Regions from separate parts of the Carnobacterium sp. 1290_CSPC genome, predicted to be linked through region 3. Evidence: riboswitches for the same ligand, from Rfam matches in the RefSeq annotation. Region 3 holds a riboswitch; each other region holds the start of a gene.
The links. A riboswitch is a leader RNA that binds a small molecule or an ion and turns the genes downstream of it on or off. The one in region 3 is predicted to bind FMN.

Region 1 (6,680 bases), on a different contig from region 3:
AATCAAAGCTTTAATGAAAAATTTTTTTGAAAGCAAAAAGGACTGCGGTTTTACCCCGCAATCCTCTCTTGTCATATACGTATTTTCATTACTTAATGGCCGTTTTTCAACCCTAGAAACAAATTATATCCTAGAAATCGTCATCATCCAGGTCATCTACACGTAAATTCAACAAGTTCATGCATTCTTCCACATCTTCAACGTCCATTTGCCCAGGAGCAGACGACATACCTTCTATAGTGGCAAAGCTAGCCGTTGATTTGAAGATTTCCCCGGCAATTCGGGTAATCTTGCCTAAACGGCCCATCGACATGGTAATCAAGGGTTGGTCGATTAATGTGGACGCTTGGTGGGTCGCATTCATCAAAGCCAATACATCCGCTTCATCGTGGGGCATGACGGCCATTTTCACAATATCCGCCTCTGACTGACCCATCTTTTGTAGGCGCTTGACTATATCATTTTCCAAAGGGGTTTTCACAAAATCATGGTAGGAAACGATTACTTTGACTTGGTGTTTGTGAGCGAAAGGAATCAGGTTGTCTAAGATGTCCTGGCCTCGCTCAAACTCGATATCAATAGCGTCGACAGCCCTGGCTTGGATTAAATACCGATACATTTCAACATACTGGCTCTTGCCAATAGCTGACTCCCCGCCTTCGCTCAAGGTTCTAAAGGTGGCAAGTAAGGGCTTTTGAATAGAGGTTTTCACCCGTTTACTCAATTCAGCCAACTCTTCCAGCTCGTCGAAATCGTCAAAGTAATCAATCCGCCATTCCACCATATCGCCTGGTTGACGTCGGTAGAAATTGGCACAGTTGATAATATCTACAGCATTATCCTCGGCTAAGGGAATAATAATTTTTGGTCTATCCTCCCCGAACTTCAAGGAAGCAATTTTTACACTCTTCATGTTGGACTCCTTCTGACATCAAGGCAAAATAAAAAACTCGATACCATTTGATATGTATATTGTATCGAGTTTTTGCCTTTTAAGCTATATAAAATTTGTGACCAAAGATTCAAGAACTTATTCTTATTAATATCATCATCAAATTTGTCGACCGTCTCTAAAAGTCTTCATCTGAATTTGCATCTAAGTCCACACTTGCATCCACAGGAGTCCCTAAACCAGCTTTATAGTCGCTATAAGCCTTGGAAACCTGTCGGCGGTCTTCTAGCCCTAGGTAATAAACCTCCGCTAAATATAAGCCATGTGCGGCTGCTGTGGGTCCTGCTTCATTCCGGTCTTCGGCTGCGATCAACCGTTTCATCTCGTCAACTGGTCTTAACCCGTCCCCAATTTGAAGCGTTGTGCCCACCAAAATCCGGACCATATTGTACAAGAATCCTGACCCTTCAAAGATAAAGGTCAAGGTTTCTGCATCCGGGTCAGCCGTCACTTCGGCCCGGTAAATTTCTCGGACAAAGTTGGTTTTATCCGTTTTAGTCGAACAGAAGGACTTAAAATCATGAACGCCGATAATGTCCTTTAAGGCCTTCTGCATACGCTTAATATCCGTTCGGTAGGGATGGTGGTACATATACTGTCTAGTAAATGGTGACGGAAACTTGGACGTATCTACCTTGTAAATATACTTCTTACCGTTAGTATGAAAACGGGCGTGGAAATCATCTTCCACCCGTTCAACCTTAGTGATTCGAATAGCATCATCAAGGATTGAATTCATTGCCCTTAAGACCGCTTCCTCACCAATTTCCGCTGGATAGTCAAAATGAATGACTTGGCCAAGGGCATGAACACCTGAATCGGTCCGGCCTGACCCAACAACAGGAATCGTCTGTCCTTTTGACATGAGCTTTAAGGCTTTTTCAAGGGCTTCTTGTACAGTGTGGCCATTTGGTTGCACTTGGAAGCCGACAAAGGGTGTTCCGTCGTATTGCAAGGTTACTTTAAATCTAGGCAAAATGCGCCCTCCTTCTACTAGTGGCTATAAGATAATCATGACAACGGTCAAAACCGCAAGACAGATACTGGCAAGGGTATCTAGTTTGCCCCAATGCAATTGACGGTACTTGGTCCGGCCTTCACCACCCTTGTAACCACGCGCTTCCATGGCAGTGGCTAGGTCGTAAGCTCGGTTAAAGGCAGAAATAAACAAGGGAATTAGGACTGGAATAAAGGCTTTTACCCGCTCAAGGATATTCCCTTCTGAAAAGTCTACACCACGTGCCCGCTGTGCATTCATGATCTTATCTGCCTCTTCTAGTAGGGTCGGGACAAATCGCAAGGCAATCGATAACATTAAGGCAATCTCATGGACTGGCAAAATGTTACGAACAGGCTTCAGCAAGGCTTCCATAGCATCGGTAATAGCCAAGGGTTGAGTAGTCAAAGTCAAAATCGTCGATAGGAAAATAATCAATAGGAAGCGGACAAAAATATAGGCCGCATTGGATAAACCACCAGTTGTTAAGGCTAGTGGACCAAATGACCACAGGACGTCCCCGGTATGAGTAAAGAGGATTTGTAGGGCTACCGTAAAAATGATAATAGCAATCATGGGTTTTAAACCACGTAAAAATATCCCTAAAGAAATCCCAGTTAAAAAGACCAAACTCGTAACCACTGCAATCATGACGATATTGGTCGTGACATCAGTTGCCGCAAACACCAGCAACATCATGACAATCAAGCCCACCAATTTCACCCTTGGGTCCAGTTTGTGCATCAAGGAATTACCGGGAATGTACCGGCCAATAATCAATTTATCTTTCATCTATAATTGGCCCCCTTCCCCTGTAATAAATCCGCTTAACTTGTCATCGTCATTTTGTCCGGTTGCTAAAGCCAATTTATCAACAATTAAGTCAGCTAAAGCATCGACAGTTAAGGGGACTTCTATCTCATTGTCCCAAAGTGAACGTTGTAATTTATTTTGTAAGTCGAAAGCAAAGTCAGCTGCGTCCGGTAAAGCCAATTGGTGGCTGGCTAACCAAGCAGGATCTGCAAATACTTCAGCTGGTGTTCCTTCTTTCACACATGTACCTGCATCCAACACAATCACGTGGTTGGCATAAGCCGCCACATCTTCCATTTGATGGGTCACTAAAACAATCGTCAACCCTTGATCTCGGTACAAGCGGTCGAACATAGACATCATTTCCATCCGACCTTTTGGATCCAATCCAGCAGTTGGTTCATCTAAAACCAGTACTTCTGGTTTCATGGCAATCACCCCAGCAATAGCTACACGGCGCATTTGCCCACCAGATAACTCAAAGGGTGACCGCTCAAATAAAGTCGAGGCAATCCCAACTGCAGCTAAAGCCGCTTCAGCTTTCTCGCGGGCCGTTGCTTCATCGTCGCCAAAATTCATGGGCCCAAACATCACATCTTTAAGCACAGTTTCTTCAAATAGTTGCCCTTCAGGAAATTGGAAGACCATCCCCACTCGTTGGCGGATCTTCTTCAAGTCTTTTGGTTTAGAGTCAGCTGACACTACCGCCTCACCAATCCGTACTTGGCCCACAGTGGGTTGTACCAAGGCGTTAAGGTGTTGGGTAATGGTCGACTTCCCTGACCCAGTATGGCCGATAATCGCCGTATATGAACCATCTGGAATTGTCACATTGATATCATGGAGAGCTTCACTAGCGAATGGTGTGCCCGCGCCATAGGTAAAGCCTACTTGTTCAAATACGATTTGCATAACCATTCACCCAACCCTTCTTCATCAAAATACGCATCCGGCACAGCAACCCCACGTTTTGCTAGGGCACTTTTTAGTTGCTCGGAAAAAGGCACATCCAAACCAATCTCAGTTAACTCATTCCCGTAAATAAAGATATCAGCTGGCGTACCCTCTTTAATAATTTGCCCCTCTTTAAAAACAAGCATACGGTCAGCTTCCGCCGCCTCATTTAAATCATGGGTAATCGAAATCACAGTTAGGGCCTTATCTTGTTTGATATCCGCCACAATTGCCATCAATTCGTCCCGACCTTCAGGATCTAACATTGAAGTCGATTCATCTAAAATAATGATTTTTGGTGCCATAGCAATCACGCCCGCAATCGCAACCCGTTGCTTTTGACCACCAGATAAGGCTGCTGGTTCCTTGTCGCGGTAGTCCCACATTTTAACCCGTTTTAGGGCAGACTCCACCCTCTCATGCATCTCATCAACCGGCATGCCCATATTTTCCAAGGCAAAAGCCACATCATCTTCTACAGTAGCGCCCACAAATTGGTTGTCTGGATTTTGAAAGACTAGTCCAACTTGGCTACGAATATCCCATAAGGTTTCCATAGATAGGACTTTTCCATCCACTACAATTGTTCCAGATTTAGCTTCTAATAAGCCTACCAATAGTTTTGAAAATGTTGATTTCCCTGATCCATTATGACCAATAATCGCTAGCCACTCACCTTCGTAGATAGTCGTTGATAGGCCATCTATAGCTAATTTCTCATCTGATTGACTATATTGAAAAGACAAATCCTGAACCTGAATAATCGGTTTCGCCATCTTGTTCCCTCGCTCACTTTATATATTTAAGAAAAAACTCCTCCAACGTTACTTGGAAGAGTTTGTTAAAGAAGACCAAGCCCAGCTAGCCACTTGTATCGCTGTCTCGTTCATCCTGCTATACGCTTCTTCCATCCTGACTGTAACAGTCGGTACTAGAATTCCACTAGTTCAATCACCTAATACACCTGGTAATTCGCGGACTTTACCGCCGATCGGGACTCGCACCCTGCCCTGAAGACATTTTATTTATTTTTCACTTAGTTTAGTCTACTAAAATCCACCAGTAAAAGCAATCATTAGATGTCAAGACACCTCACCCCTTTGAACCGTCACCATAATCATTAGCGTGAATTACCATTTCCGTGTATGTATAATCACCGATGATTTGAGATACCGGACACCGTCCTTCTGCCTCATAAACAATGGTTTCTGCCTGGTCGCGTGGTAAATCGAGGAAAACGTCTACTTTAAAATCAAAGTAGGTAACCTTCGTTTCCTTGTTTAACTTATAGTCCACTTGGATAGCTACCTCGCTGGTTACATCCTTGATTCCGTGTCGGTCTAAAGCAATTTCAATCGTCGCATTCAAGCAAGTTGCCCATGATAAGGCAATGAGTTGTTCTGGGTTAGTCCCCGGCTCATCTGCTTTCAATGGACTTGATGTTTGAACCCGCAACTCATTTTCCCCTTCAACCCAAGCCATTCCTTTAAGTCCTTGATCATTATGCACTCGTGTTGAATATAACAATTTATCCTCAGCCATATGCGCATTTCCTCCATCTTCTTGGTTATGCTCTAATATGGGTCATTATACCCCTAATACTCCTAGCAAAAAAGGCAATCGCATTTAAATCATGCAATTGCCTTTGAATTCAATATTCTTTTTTCAAGACTTGATACATGCCATTTGTCAGAAATTGTAACCAAACTTGCCCACCATCCGAATTAAAGTGTACCCCATCCTGACTTAGCCAAGTAGACGCTTCAGCATGGTTGGTATAGTAATCATGCCAGTCCAGTAAGTAGACTGAATCACTTTCGTCACTAGCTGCCTGAGCCAAAGCTTTATTTACATCATCTGCCCAAGGGCGGTCAACATGCGTATTCACTAGAAAAATCGTTTTCTCTCGACCAATCTCATCTAAGAAGTCACTTAGTTGTGCTGATGTAAAGCCACCATTCGCACCTAGGTCAACCAAAACGACATCTTTTAGCATACCCTGCGCGTCCAAGCTAGCTGGATAGCCAATTAAGGTATATAACTGGCGGCCAACCGCAGCGTCCACAATTGCATTAGGATACAAAGTATACAAACCTTCTGATTCGCCCACCATTAAGGAATCACCGATGAAAGTCACAGATAGCTGATACGCAAACCGAGCTTGCTCATCAGGAATACCTTGGTAAAATCCTAATGATGCCTCACTTAAGTTCTTTTTATAAGTTGAAAGACTAGCGTCAGCTTGTTTTTCTTGCTCAGCCCTTTGTTTATTCAGTTCTTCAATCTTCTTGGCTTGTTGAGCAGCTTGCTGCTCCTCTACCGTCACATTGTCAGCCGGTTTAGACACCGCCACCGCACTCACGCCTCCTAGGAAAACGAGGGCAAATGCAATGAATAAAATGCGGGTCAACCAGGGTGCCGGCTCTTTAAACAAGTTGCGAACCTTAGTAAAAAGACGGAGGGGTTGGTTGTTACGCACTTCATTGAAAACCGGCACCGGCCATCTTTTTTCCTCTAGTAAGGCATAAGATAAACACGACAGGATAATAATCAAAATGACTTGTGGCCAAATACTATTGGTAAACCAATTCTGGCTGGTTGGTACCATATGAAATAGCACATTGATTGGGTAATACCATAAATACATATGGAATGTACGTTCACCTAACCACCGCAAGGGTTTAAATTTCAATAGAAAACCAACCCAAGAGCCTTTATAAGTCAACAAGGCAATCATTACAGCAGCTAATAAATCAAAGCCAAACATTCCACCATAGTAAGTGAACGTCGCTGCATCAAGCATGTGGAGCATCCCATAAGTGAGTATAGCCAATAGGCCTAACAACACCACATCAACAATAAAGTGGTGAAAGCGCCCAACTCGGTCCTTCAACCAAGTAGCCAGTTGGTCCATATCCAACAATTGAGCAGCAGCCCCACCAAGAGCAATAGAGAAGAATCTAG
Region 2 (6,680 bases), on a different contig from region 3:
GAGTACGAATCCATATACAAATCAAAAAGACATTTCTCACTTATGTGGGGAATGTCTTTTTTTGTTTTTTTGTGATAAATAGCCTAATATCAATAAAATAGCTGGATTAGCTTATCCTAAACTTCTACTTTTGATAGATGCGCCAAATTAAGCTAAATAGAATAAAGGATAGCTATTTACCACTTAAAATTCGATTTAATTAGCAGTAAATAACTAAATTTTTGTTATGGATGGATTAGGAATTTGAGCTGTCTTCCAATAAGCTTTCACCAACACTTTTTAGTTTATTGGCTAAATCCATAATATCTATAACAAGGTCATAACTGTAGTCTTCTCCTAGTACAGCTGTTGTACTAGCATCTTCAAATAAGCCTTGTTCTTCCATCTTTAAGTGTTTAAACCAAGTCTCACTGCCATAGTAGTTAAGGAATAGTTTGATATTTGGTAGGTATCTTTCAAAATTTTCCAGGGAATCAGACATGGCCTCAATTTCTTTAGAAATATTCAAAAAATTTTCTTCCATCTCATAAAAATTATCAGTGTTCTTCACGTTACCCCCACCTTTCTTTAATGATATACATTTGATGATTATTTTATTGCGCTAATGATAGTGGTAATTGTTGGTACGATTGAAATGATCGTATAAACTTGGACAAAATAAGCAATAGGTTCCTCCCATGAAGGAGGTGCAATTAAAGCAATAAAGTAGAGTATAATAATAAAAATAAGATTTGTTAAAATCCTAGATAATGCTAGGCGCCAGCCTATTTTCTGTTTAAAATTAAATGTTTGTTGCCAAAATTGGATAAGTGATCTCATGATAAAACGCCTTTCTAAATATGAATGCATAACTAAAAAAAGCATAAACTAAAAATATACAGCAAGCAACAAAATTATTTATGATCACTGATTCACAATATATTTGCATTTAAATATATAAGGAGTAAAATTATAGATAAGGAGGGATTATGATGACTGATAATAAATTTCTGACTGGTAATGTAGATAACGACAAAAAGCCGTATATTATAGATGTTGAAAAAGAAACGTTAGAGAATACAAATTTTCGTACGACGATTTGGACAGGTAACAAGTTGCAGTTGACTGTTATGGAAATTCCTGTAGGCGGTGATATTGGTTTAGAAGTACATCATGAAAGTGATCAATTTATCCGTATCGAGCAAGGTGAGGGTCTTTGCCAGATGGGTCCTGCTGAGGACGATTTATCCTTTGAACAAAAAATTGGAGAAGATGAAGCAGTCTTTGTGCCACTAGGTTTATGGCATAATATCACCAATCGGGGGAGTGTACCGTTAAAACTGTACACCATTTATGCTAGCCCTGACCACATACCTGGTACTGTTCATGGCACTCAAGAAGATGCTGAAAGCGATCCAAATGAATAAAACAAACATGAAATGCATCAAAAGTACAAACAATAGTTAAACCAAGAAAACCGATGACTTTAAAGGCGTTATCGGTTTTTTTTATGCTAGAAATCAACAAGTACCTATAAAAAGATATTCCTTTACATATATCAATCAATGTATAGTACGGTACTTCTAAAAAATTGTTGTAGGGTGAAACTAGCAATTTAATTAAATTTTCATATATAATAATATTATGCAAAAAGATAAGGAGTGTGCTACATGCCATTAGTTAGAATCGATCTTTTAGAAGGTAGGACTGCAGAATTTAAATCACAACTAGGTGAGTTAGTTTACGAATCTATGCTTGAAACAGTTGGCATTCCTGAAGAGGATAAGTTTGTGGTTGTTAATGATTTAAAAGCTGAAGAACTGATATTTTCTACCAACTACCTAGGTATTGACCGTACAGATGGTATCGTGATCATTCAAATCACGATGAATGAAGGGCGTACAACTGAGGTGAAAAAAGCTTTATACAAGACAGTTGCTGATAAATTAAATAGCCAATTAGATATTCGCAAAGAAGATGTCTTTATCAACTTAGTAGAAGTAAATAAAGAGAACTGGTCCTTTGGTAATGGTATTGCACAGTACGCAGAATAAGTAGCATTACTACAAGTATATAATAGCCATACCCTAGCTATCCCCATCTTTTTTTGAGATAGCTAGGGTATCTGTCATCTTAACCCAGGAGGGATTACCATGTATTACAAATCATCTTACACCTCACCACTTGGTCAAATGACTATCGTGAATGATGAACATGCGATTAAAGGATTGTGGTTTAGTGATCAAAGATACTTTGGTGGTAAATACGATTTACAGACTATGATAGAAGGAGAAACGCCAGTGACAAAGCAAGTCAAAAATTGGTTAGACGCTTATTTTGCTGGTGAGAACCCAACTCTTGACCCAAACATTTTGGCCCCAGAAGTAACGTCTTACCGTAAGCAAATCCTGAACGCACTGATTAATCTCCCTTACGGCCAAACGACTAGCTATAAGGAATTAGCTGATAAAGTTGCTTTAAACACTCTTGGGAAAAGAGGCTCAGCTCGTGCAGCTGGCGGTGCTGTTGGCCACAATCCCATTTCGATTCTAATTCCATGTCACCGGGTTGTAGCCACTAACGGTGCATTAACTGGTTATGCAGGTGGTATCGACCGCAAAATTGCCTTGCTGGCTTTAGAAGGCTTTGACCAATCCAAGCTAGATAACCACCAAGTATAGGTGTGACGCTCATAGGAACCCATTAATTTTTACATGAAGATGCAAAGAAAAATACCACATAACGGCAAAATAATTTAGGGTGAGATGATGGATAAATTAGCTATTAGAAAATTATATGATACTTTACTGAAAGAAATGGGGCCACAAGGATGGTGGCCTGCTGAATCTAAGGTAGAAATTATCTTGGGGGCTATCCTTGTTCAAAATACCAACTGGCGTAACGTTGAAAAGTCCCTAAATAACTTGAACGCAGCTACTGACTTTTTGCCAGAAGAAATTTTAAAACTCCAACTGGAAGAATTAGAAACGTTGATTCGACCAAGTGGATTCTACCGCAACAAGGCGCGAGCAATTCAAGCCAGTTTCCAATGGTTTGATAACCACAAATGGGATTATCAAGCCATGGAGTATGAATACGGAAAACAGTTGCGAAGTGAAATCTTGAAATTACAGGGGGTAGGGTTTGAAACAGCTGACGTATTTCGCGTTTTTATATTTGACCAACCAGCGTTTATCGCTGATGCCTACGCTAGGCGGTTATTCAGTTGGTTGACAGGCAATTCGTACACAACCTATCAAAGCCTTTACCAAGAGATTAACCTACCGGATGACTTCACTTATGAAGAAGCCCAGGAATTCCATGGCTTAATTGATGAGTTTGGCAAACTATACTTGGGTAAAAATGGCCAAGTGAAGGGAAATTTTTTATCCAATCACCCATGATAAATACTCTATAGTATATATTTTTAATTTAAAAAATACATTTGGGTTTACATTTTCTTTTTAATACCGTATGATATCACCATAAACATTCAAATAAAATCTTCAGGGCAGGGTGTAATTCCCGACCGGCGGTAAAGTCCGCGACCCCCTTTAATTAGGGGTTGACTCGGTGTAATTCCGAGACCGACAGTAGAGTCTGGATGGAAGAAGAGTAGAATTAAAATAAACGAATACTATAAGTCTATAGTTTATTTGTGTGCCCTAGGAATCTTATTTCTAGGGCTTTTTTTCGTCACTCTGACTGGATTATTTGTTGTTTAGAGAAAGGATGAGTGAATGAAAGACTATATGCAAGAAGCACTTGACCTAGCCAAATTAGGACAGGGTTGGACAAGGTCTAATCCTATGGTTGGTGCAGTTATCGTAAAGAATAGCCAAATCATCGGTCGAGGCTATCATCAGCAGTATGGTGGTTTGCATGCGGAAAGAGAAGCCTTAAAGGATGCCAGCGAACAAGGGCATGATGTAAAAGGGGCAACTATGTACGTCACGCTGGAACCCTGCTGTCATTTTGGTAAAACGCCGCCTTGTACGCAAGCTATTATCGAAGCGGGTATTGAAAAAGTGATAGTTGCTGCAATTGATCCGAATCCATTGGTTGCTGGAAAAGGCATCCAGGAACTAAGAAACCACCATATTGAAGTAGAAACGGGTCTATTAGCCAAAGAGAGTGAAGATCTTAACCGTAAATTCAATTACTTTATGACTCATCAACGCCCCTATGTCACCATGAAATACGCCATGACCCTAGATGGGCGGACGGCTGCCTACACTGGGGATTCCCAGTGGATAACGGACAAAATTGCACGAGAGCATGTGCATTACCAACGCCACAGTAACCAAGCCATTATGGTTGGCATAGGGACTGCGCTTGCTGATAATCCATCGTTAACTGTTCGAATTGACGATTTTGAGGGGATTAATCCTATCCGTATTGTTTGTGATACTAGCTTGAAGCTCCCCTTAAACAGCCAATTAGTGGCGACAGCGAAGGAAACGCCCACAATTATTGCGACAATTAATCAGAACCCAGAAGATCACCAAGCCTATCAAGCAGCCGGTTGTCAGCTATTGGTTGTGAAGGAAAAGGATAACAAAGTAGATTTACTTGATTTAATCACACAACTGGGCCAACAAGGTATTCAAAGTATTTATGTTGAAGGTGGATCAAAACTAAATGCTTCGTTACTTGAAGCTGGTTTAATCCAGGAAATTCACACTTATATTGGGCCCAAAGTAATTGGTGGTTTTGACCAGTATAGTCCTATCAGTGGTTTTGGTTTTCCGCAGATGGACCAAGCACTTACAAGTAATGTTCAGGCAATCACGTCATTAGGTAAAGACCTTTTGATAGAAAGTAGGGTGGATTAAATGTTTACAGGAATTATCGAAGATATTGGCCGTATTGAAAGTATCGAGGCCATCAACAATCATGCAGGACTTCTTTTAACCATTGCCTCAAGAAAAATAGTATCCGATGTCAATCTAGGTGACTCGATTAGTGTGAACGGCATTTGTCTTACCGTGACGAATTACGCTGATACGAATTTCCAAGTTGAAGTGATGCCAGAAACGATTGCGAAAACGTCTTTAGAAGGAATTGCTAACAATAGCCGCGTGAATCTGGAACGGGCGATGAAGGCAAATGCAAGATTCGGTGGTCATATTGTAAGTGGCCATATTGATGGTATTGGTAAAATCACCGCAATTGAGGAGGATGGTATCGCTAATTGGTACACGGTTCAAACAAGTAAACCATTAATGCGCTATATCATCATGAAGGGGTCTATTGCTATCGATGGCACAAGTTTAACAGTTGCTGGCGTTGAAGGAGATACATTTAAAGTATCAATCATTCCTCACACCAGTGAACAAACAATTTTTTCAACCTATCAAGTAGGCACTATCGTGAATTTAGAAAATGATATTGTTGGTAAGTATATTGAGCAATTTACAGTGAAGGAGCGGGTATAGATGGATTTTTCAACAATCGAAGACGCATTAGCAGCATTACAAGCAGGCCAAATCATTATGGTTTTGGATGATGAGAATAGAGAAAATGAAGGAGACTTAATTTGTGCAGCTGAGTTTGCAACAACAGCTAATATTAATTTTATGGCAACTCATGCTAAAGGGTTGATTTGTCAGCCAATGAGTCAAGCAGTAGCTAGTCGGTTGAATTTGTCGCCGATGGTGGATAATAATACAGACCCACATACAACCGCATTTACGGTATCCATTGACCATAAAGAGACAAGTACAGGTGTATCCGCAGTTGAACGTGGGTTAACCATGCGTGAAGCAGCAAATCCAAATAGCCAACCCAGCGACTTTAACCGTCCGGGACATGTTTTCCCATTGGTGGCGAAAGAAAATGGTGTCTTGGAGCGAAATGGTCATACAGAAGCAACGGTTGATTTGATGAAATTAGCTGGACTGAATCCAGTGGGTGTTTGTGTAGAAATTATGCGCGAAGACGGTACGATGATGCGCCAAGCCGAATTGCTTGAGCAAGCAGAGAAATGGCAGATGCCAGTCATCACTATTAAAGGCTTACAAGACTACCGGTTAAAAACTGAGCGTCATACCCGCCATGTATCACAAGCTAAGATGCCGACAAAATTTGGTGAATTTACTATCCATACTTTTATCAACGATGTAGATAATCAAGAACATGTGGCTTTGGTAAAAGGGGATGTTTCAGGTAAGGGACAGGTCCTAACGCGTTTGCATTCTGAATGTTTAACGGGAGATGTACTGGGATCAAACCGGTGTGACTGCGGAGAGCAATTACATGAAGCCCTGCGGAAAATCAATGAAGCTGGCCAGGGTGTTCTCTTATATTTAAGACAGGAAGGTCGCGGTATTGGCTTAATCAATAAAATAAAAGCCTACCAGTTACAAGAAGAAGGACTGGATACTGTAGAAGCGAACCATGCCCTAGGATTCCCAGATGATTTAAGGGAATACCATACGGCTGCACAAATGTTGGAGGAACTGGGTGTGACGTCCATTGACCTGATGACCAACAACCCAGATAAAATCGCACAATTAGAAGAATCTGGTATCCAAGTAGCCAACCGTGTGAGTATTGAAATGGCTGCTAATCCGGATGATGAAAACTACTTAATCACTAAAAAAGTAAAAATGGGTCATTTATTAGACTTATAAAATATGGAGGAAAATAGCATGAATATTATTCAAGGAAAATTGTACAACGGAGAAGATGTTAAAATT
Region 3 (6,680 bases):
AAAGATGTTAGTGCCTTATATAGGAAGATACGAGAAAATCGTAATGGGCCTATTATCCTACATCCCTGAGTTTAAAGAATTTTCTGAACTTAAAGAAGAAATGGATAAAATTAATCAGCAAGAACGTAAAATTTATTTATGGAAAGAAGCTGATTCTGATAATATCATCGGTTTAGTAGGCTTTGACCAACATGATGATACAGATACTTTAGTCGTGCGTTATTTATCGATCAATCCTTCTTTTAGAGAAGAAGGACTTACTTATGATTTATTAACGGCATTAAAGAAAGAATTTCCCGTTTATTCCCTTACTGGTGTAATTTCCCTATCTACAATTTTGTCAAAATGGACAAAACGTCGCCAAGAAGAGTTGGACAAGGAATTGGATAATAAACAAGAAAACACACCCCAAGTCTAGGAGAAAATTGTCAGGATGAACGATCAAACAAGTGAATTAACATTAGATCTAGCGGCCTTTGAGGGGCCGCTTGATTTACTATTACACTTAATTAAAGATTTAAAGGTAGATATTTTTGATATTCCCATCAATCTGGTTACCGACCAATATTTAGCTTATATTCATACCTATGAAGCCTTATCTCTGGATGTTGCTTCAGAATATTTGGTGATGGCGGCTACTTTATTGGAAATCAAAACACAAATGATGCTACCAAAAACGCCCAAAGAAGCAGTTGAGGAAGAAGATGATCCACGTGACTCATTAGTGGAACAATTACTCGCTTTCCAGCAATATCAGGAAGTTTCCCATATCTTAGCGGATAAACAGGCTGAACGGTCGTTGGAATATACCAAGCAACCATCAGACTTATCGGCTTATCAAGAGAAAATCCCTATGACGGGTCGCCAATTAACGCCTGATGACTTGTATAGAGCCATTCAAAAGATGGCCTTCCGCTTGAAAAATCAACAACCTATTCAAACCACGATTGCAGGTGAGTCTTACTCGGTAGGGACTGCAATGATGGATGTTCGCCAAGCCTTCGTTGAGGCGGACCGGGATGTATTGATGTTTCAAGAAGCTGTTTTTCTTGGAAAAGTTCAATCGCGTAGTCAAATTATTAGTATGTTTTTAGCGATTTTGGAATTAGTGAAGTCAAATGAGTTATACTTATACCAGGAAGACTTAAGAGCAGATATTCAATTGATTAGACGGGAGGAAAGTGAATGAATGCAGTCGCTGCAATAGAAAGTTTACTTTTCGTAGCAGGTGAAGATGGGATTGCTGTCGATGAACTTGCCAACTTGTTAGAGATACGACAGGAATGGGCTTTATACTACGTGATGGTTTTGAGAAATCGTCTCCAACACGACCCACAATCTGGATTAAGAATTACCGTTATTAATGAACGTGTTCAATTAGTGACCAAGGCAGCATACGGTGAAGTGGTCAAAAATTACGCGGTTTCTCCTTTTGCAACGAAATTGTCTCAAGCGGCATTGGAAACATTGGCGATTATTGCCTACCAACAGCCAGTCACGCGAATGACGATTGATGATATTCGAGGTGTTCAGTCATCTAATATGATCCATAAATTACTAGAGCGAGATTTGGTTATGGAAACGGGCCGTCAGGATTCACCAGGTCGGCCGATTATTTACGGGGTAACTTCTTACTTCTACCAATATTTTGGTTTGGAGTCCTTAGAAGACTTGCCGGATATTCATAATCTAGTCTTAGATGGCTCGGTAGATGAAGAGACCCTTTTTAAAATTGATGATAACGGTGAACCTGAACAAAAAGACTTTAACCAAACAGACCTTAGCCAGACAGAATTTAATGAAACAACAGCAGAATAAACGACTGAATAGGTCACCTATAGGAGTTATTTAAAGATGGAAAGATTACAAAAAGTGATGGCACACGCAGGTGTTGCCTCGAGACGAGAGTCTGAAAAATTGATTGCCGCAGGACGTGTGAAAGTCAACGGTGAGGTTGTCAGAGAGCTGGGCCATAAAGTATCCAATACTGACCGCATTGAAGTAGACCAAGTACCTATATATAAAGAAGAACCAGTGTACTACGTATTCTACAAGCCAACTGGCGTGATTTCTGCAGTGAAAGATGATAAAGACCGGAAAGTGGTGACTGACTTTTTCCCAGGAATTGAACAACGGATTTATCCAGTAGGACGGTTAGACTACAATACCTCAGGATTATTGTTATTAACTAACGACGGTGAATTCGCCAATACCTTGATGCACCCTCGCTATGAAATCAACAAAGTCTATGTGGCTAAAGTTGAAGGTGTCATTACCGGAGAAGAACGTAAGCAATTAGAGCGAGGTGTTGAAATTGACGGTGTGAAAACTGCCCCAGCACAAGCGAAAATTCTTTCTGTTGATAAGGACAAAAAGACCACCATTATCGAGTTGGTTATCCATGAGGGGCGTAACCGCCAAGTCCGTAAAATGTTAGAAGCAGTGGGTCATCCGGTAGCCAAGTTGAAACGTGAACGTTACGGCTTTTTAGACCTTAAAGGTTTGAAACCAGGAGACAGCAGAACCTTACTAAAACACGAAATCGAAGAATTATTGGCGAATGCCAAGAAAAAGTAAGCGTCCTACTTGAAAAAAGTAAGATACTTGCTATAATAGGTATTATAATCAAATAAATTTGAAGCAATCTTCAGGGCAGGGTGAAATTCCCGATCGGCGGTAAAGTCCGCGACTCCCATTTGGGACTGATCTAGTGAAATTCTAGAACCGACTGTAAAGTCAGGATGGAAGAAGATGGGCGGACTATGTCTGTTTGCCTATACTCTTTTTACCTTGAAGGTGGAAAGAGTTTTTTTATTTCCACTTTTGAGTGCCAACCCCATGAAGTAGAAAAGGAGAGAAATTCACATGGGAAAAAATCACACTAAAGAAATCGTATTGGTCGCAATTGTCGGGGCACTATCATTCATATTGATGTTTATTGGTTTTCCAATCATCCCGGCCTTACCTTACTTAAAGGTAGACTTTTCACTTGTACCAATCTTACTCGTCGCATTCATTTCAGGACCTAAAAAAGCAGTTGCTGCCAGCCTAATCGCCAACGGTTTACATTACATGTATACAGGTGGTGAAATGGGGATTCCAATCGGTGACGCAACAGCCTTTATCGCGACTATCGCTTACATCTTGCCAATTTATTACTTATTGAAAGATCAAATGGCGACAGTTTACACAGGTAATCAATCAGCGAAAGAAATGAATTTCGGCAAAACGATTGCTGCTTACCTAGCTGCAACCCTTTCTTTAACATTAGTGATGACTATCTTAAATTACTTCGTGATCACACCATTCTACATGCAAGTCATGAACTTCGATGTAGGTAACATGCAAACATATATCCTTGCGGGTATCATCCCATTCAACTTGTTCAAAGGGGTATTGGTTTCCCTTCTAGCACATTTCGTCCTAGTTCAAACCCTACCAACCCTAGTCAATCGATTCGGTACGCGCGAATATTCACACCATTAAAAGTGAAGCATTGTTAATTTTCTGGTATGATAGACCCAGAGAATCATGTCGGGAAAAAATAGTAGGAACGTTGGAGGGATAGGATTGGATACTTTATTAATGGCGATTGCTTTTAAAGTCCAAGCCCTACCCCCGAATTCCGTATATCAAGTGTTGATTGGCAAGCGAACAGCCACAACACTTTTTTTTGCATTTTCAAACAATTTAACTGCCTATTTCGGTCTTTATCCAAAACTTGCAAAAGACGCATGGATGTCCTATACCCAAAATGTAGCTGAATATATCTCGGTGGAAGCTATCTTCCGCCAAAACGATCAAACCAATTATATGCATTTGTTAGTTGATGACATCCTTCAAAAACGAAACGGTCTGATTATCCCAAGTCACCACCACAAGCACCACTTAGCCTTCAAATTATTGCTGCAAGTCCTATCCAATATTCAGGCCGAAAACCCGCACTATAGCCCAATTGTCCAGGATTTAGAAGTTCAACAGCTGATCAAAGATTTTATTTCAATGGCCAAAAGTGCAGACGCGCCCCAAGCTGGCTTACAGGCCATAACCAAAAGCCTTCATCAGCAACTCGCTAAGGAACTATCTGCCTTCCCAGACCAGGCAGCCCTCATTTTCCTAGAACAGTTTGAAGGCGCCAAATTACCGGCACAAACCCTTGAACAAGTAGCAGAAAATCATCAGATTTCGAAGCGGGCAGTTGTCATTACCCAACAGGCCTTGATGGATCAAATCTATCAAAATTGGGTAAGTGGTCATACTTTAGGGGCAGAAACTCAATGGCTGCAAGTTTTTGCCCAAGGGGTTTTTAACCAATTCCCAATTTGGAATCAAACTACGCAAGATACTTTAAATTTAATCGACCAAGGTTGGTCACTTCAAAAAATTGCTGATAGAAGACGGTTAAAATTATCTACCATAACAGAACACATCATAGAAATTACCTTGAGTTTTCCTTGGATAATTCAACCAATTGTGGTTGAAGAACTTAATTTGAAAGACATTTCACCCCTTGTAAGCCAAGAGCCAGATGAGAATTTCGAGTCCTTTAAAGCGAGATTCGGCGAGAAAGATTATTGGTTATATCGGTATTGGCATATCGTCTACCAGAAAGGAGCCCATGATGACAGATTGGCATAAACGCCTGGAAGAAGTGACAGGTTACCAAACATTTAAACCCGGGCAATTGGCGAGTTTAGAGGCTTTAGACCGACAGGAAAACGTGGTGGCCATTTTACCAACTGGTGGAGGTAAATCTTTAATATACCAAATCAACCAATATAATGAATCTGGTGTAACATTGATCATTTCGCCCTTGATTTCCCTGATGCAAGACCAAGTCAGTCAATTACAACGGATGGGATTAGGACGGGGCATTGCCTTAAATTCTACCTATGACCGCGGGGAACAAGCTTATATTTTAAGCCACCTATCTGACTATCAATTCCTATTTCTATCACCAGAAATGCTCCTGAAAGATCAAGTAATCAGGGCCTTACAACGGATGGACATTCAATTATTAGTTGTTGATGAAGCCCATTGTATTTCTCAATGGGGTTACGACTTCAGACCGCAATATACTGAATTGAAAAAGGTTCGTCAGCTCTTAAAGCAACCAAAAACATTAGCCTTATCTGCTACTGCCAACCAATCCACACTAGCAGATATCAAGGCTTACTTATTTGAAGAGGGAGAACCTATTCAACTGGTAAAAGAATCAGTTGACCGACCAAATATTTTCTACCTATTCGATGAAATTGACGCCGGTGAAGTGAGGGTAAACAAATTGCAGGATTGGTTAGACCGGTTGCCTAAGCCAGGAATTGTTTATGTCCACCATAAAAGTGAACTCGAAGAACTCAACCAATGGATGAAAGATCATACAGATTTGCGGGTCGCTTCTTACCATGGGGATAGAAGTCTAGAGGATAGACATATCATCCAAAGCCAGTTTCTACAAAATGAATTGGATATTGTTTTTGCAACGTCAGCCTTTGGTATGGGAATTAACCATGGTCATATACGCTTTGTCTTGCATTATCATCTCCCTAAGAATATGGCAGACTTTATTCAAGAAGTCGGGCGGGCAGGACGAGATCAGGAACAATCAGTGTCAATTGTCTTATACGATCATCGCGAGGCAGCTAGACTGCAGCAAATGCGCCGGTTATTAGAAGACGAGGCAGACTTGTTGGATGATTTATTGGAACGGCTGTTTAAACAGGCCTTAACCCAAAGTGAAGTTGACCAATACGCAGATAGCATAAGTGCCATGTTGTACTTTTACCGCCATCATTTTACGGATCACCAAACAGCAAAAGTACATGCCCAAAAACTTCGTCAGGAACGGCTACGGCAGATCTACCAAATGTTAGATTTAATGGCTACTGACCAGTGTTACCGGACTTTCTTATTAGAACAAGCCGATGAACAGGTAGTGGATAGACCAGACTTATGTTGCAGTAATTGCCAACCTGACTACGTCAGTCAACCGATATGGCAAGACTTAATGGCCCGACCGAATCGAGTGACAGTCGAAAAAGACCAACATGATGATTTCAAGGGAATGTGGACCCAACGTTTGCAGCACTTATTATCTTGAAACTGGTCCATAAAGTTTTGTTAAATTGCCTAAAGAAATACTGACATAAAAAGGGGTTCATGGTACAATTCTTAGTGTTAAGAAAGGGGTATATGGATGAAATTCTGGGACAAGTTGACGAAAAAAAATCATGAAAATACAGAAGTAGAAACTGAACATGTTTCAGAACAAAACAGTTCAGCATCTTCTGACCAAACCCCCCCTACAAGTGATGACTTTCAGAATCAAGGGTTTGGCGAATTTGAGAATTTAAAAAATCAAAAGTATACGAGAACGGCCCGCAATAAGAAGAATAATCAAGATACGATATCGACAACATCTAAGGTAATTGCCTTCTTGCTATTTGTAATGATTGTTGTACCGTTCCTTTTGATTGCCTATGTGAATAATGAAGACAAGGTGCCTGAACCGGAATCAACTGAGCAAGTCATGATTTCTAAAACGCAAAATGTTGAATCAATTTCAAAAGCCAGTGAGTCAGCATCTATATCAGCTTCCGAATCTGTCTCTGAATCAATTGCTGCCTCAGAAAGCGCAGTTGCTGCCTCAGAAAGCGCAGTTGCTGCTTCAGAATCAGAAT

Region 1: it holds a riboswitch for FMN, as region 3 does, so the genes downstream of both, AC973_RS04215 (energy-coupling factor ABC transporter ATP-binding protein) here and AC973_RS01655 (ECF transporter S component) in region 3, are expected to answer to the same signal.
Region 2: it holds a riboswitch for FMN, as region 3 does, so the genes downstream of both, ribD (bifunctional diaminohydroxyphosphoribosylaminopyrimidine deaminase/5-amino-6-(5-phosphoribosylamino)uracil reductase RibD) here and AC973_RS01655 (ECF transporter S component) in region 3, are expected to answer to the same signal.

Annotation. Positions count from the first base shown of each region.
Region 1 is NZ_JVVG01000053.1:6,170-12,849, forward strand. Features, by position in the region: gene aroD (type I 3-dehydroquinate dehydratase) at 131-913, opposite strand; gene truA (tRNA pseudouridine(38-40) synthase TruA) at 1,071-1,928, opposite strand; gene AC973_RS04205 (energy-coupling factor transporter transmembrane component T family protein) at 1,953-2,741, opposite strand; gene AC973_RS04210 (energy-coupling factor ABC transporter ATP-binding protein) at 2,742-3,674, opposite strand; gene AC973_RS04215 (energy-coupling factor ABC transporter ATP-binding protein) at 3,650-4,492, opposite strand; FMN riboswitch at 4,613-4,738, opposite strand; gene AC973_RS04220 (OsmC family protein) at 4,809-5,258, opposite strand; gene AC973_RS04225 (acyltransferase family protein) at 5,368-6,680, opposite strand, start outside.
Region 2 is NZ_JVVG01000002.1:1,903-8,582, forward strand. Features, by position in the region: gene AC973_RS00025 (DUF4298 domain-containing protein) at 236-550, opposite strand; gene AC973_RS00030 (cupin domain-containing protein) at 972-1,406, shown strand; gene AC973_RS00035 (tautomerase family protein) at 1,650-2,033, shown strand; gene AC973_RS00040 (methylated-DNA--[protein]-cysteine S-methyltransferase) at 2,133-2,660, shown strand; gene AC973_RS00045 (endonuclease III domain-containing protein) at 2,745-3,383, shown strand; FMN riboswitch at 3,478-3,599, shown strand; gene ribD (bifunctional diaminohydroxyphosphoribosylaminopyrimidine deaminase/5-amino-6-(5-phosphoribosylamino)uracil reductase RibD) at 3,720-4,814, shown strand; gene AC973_RS00055 (riboflavin synthase) at 4,815-5,417, shown strand; gene AC973_RS00060 (bifunctional 3,4-dihydroxy-2-butanone-4-phosphate synthase/GTP cyclohydrolase II) at 5,418-6,614, shown strand; gene ribE (6,7-dimethyl-8-ribityllumazine synthase) at 6,633-6,680, shown strand, end outside.
Region 3 is NZ_JVVG01000024.1:29,274-35,953, reverse strand. Features, by position in the region: gene AC973_RS01675 (GNAT family N-acetyltransferase) at 5-418, shown strand; gene AC973_RS01670 (segregation/condensation protein A) at 434-1,189, shown strand; gene scpB (SMC-Scp complex subunit ScpB) at 1,186-1,818, shown strand; gene AC973_RS01660 (pseudouridine synthase) at 1,855-2,577, shown strand; FMN riboswitch at 2,640-2,757, shown strand; gene AC973_RS01655 (ECF transporter S component) at 2,866-3,486, shown strand; gene AC973_RS01650 (helix-turn-helix domain-containing protein) at 3,571-4,638, shown strand; gene AC973_RS01645 (RecQ family ATP-dependent DNA helicase) at 4,619-6,100, shown strand; gene AC973_RS01640 (LysM peptidoglycan-binding domain-containing protein) at 6,197-6,680, shown strand, end outside.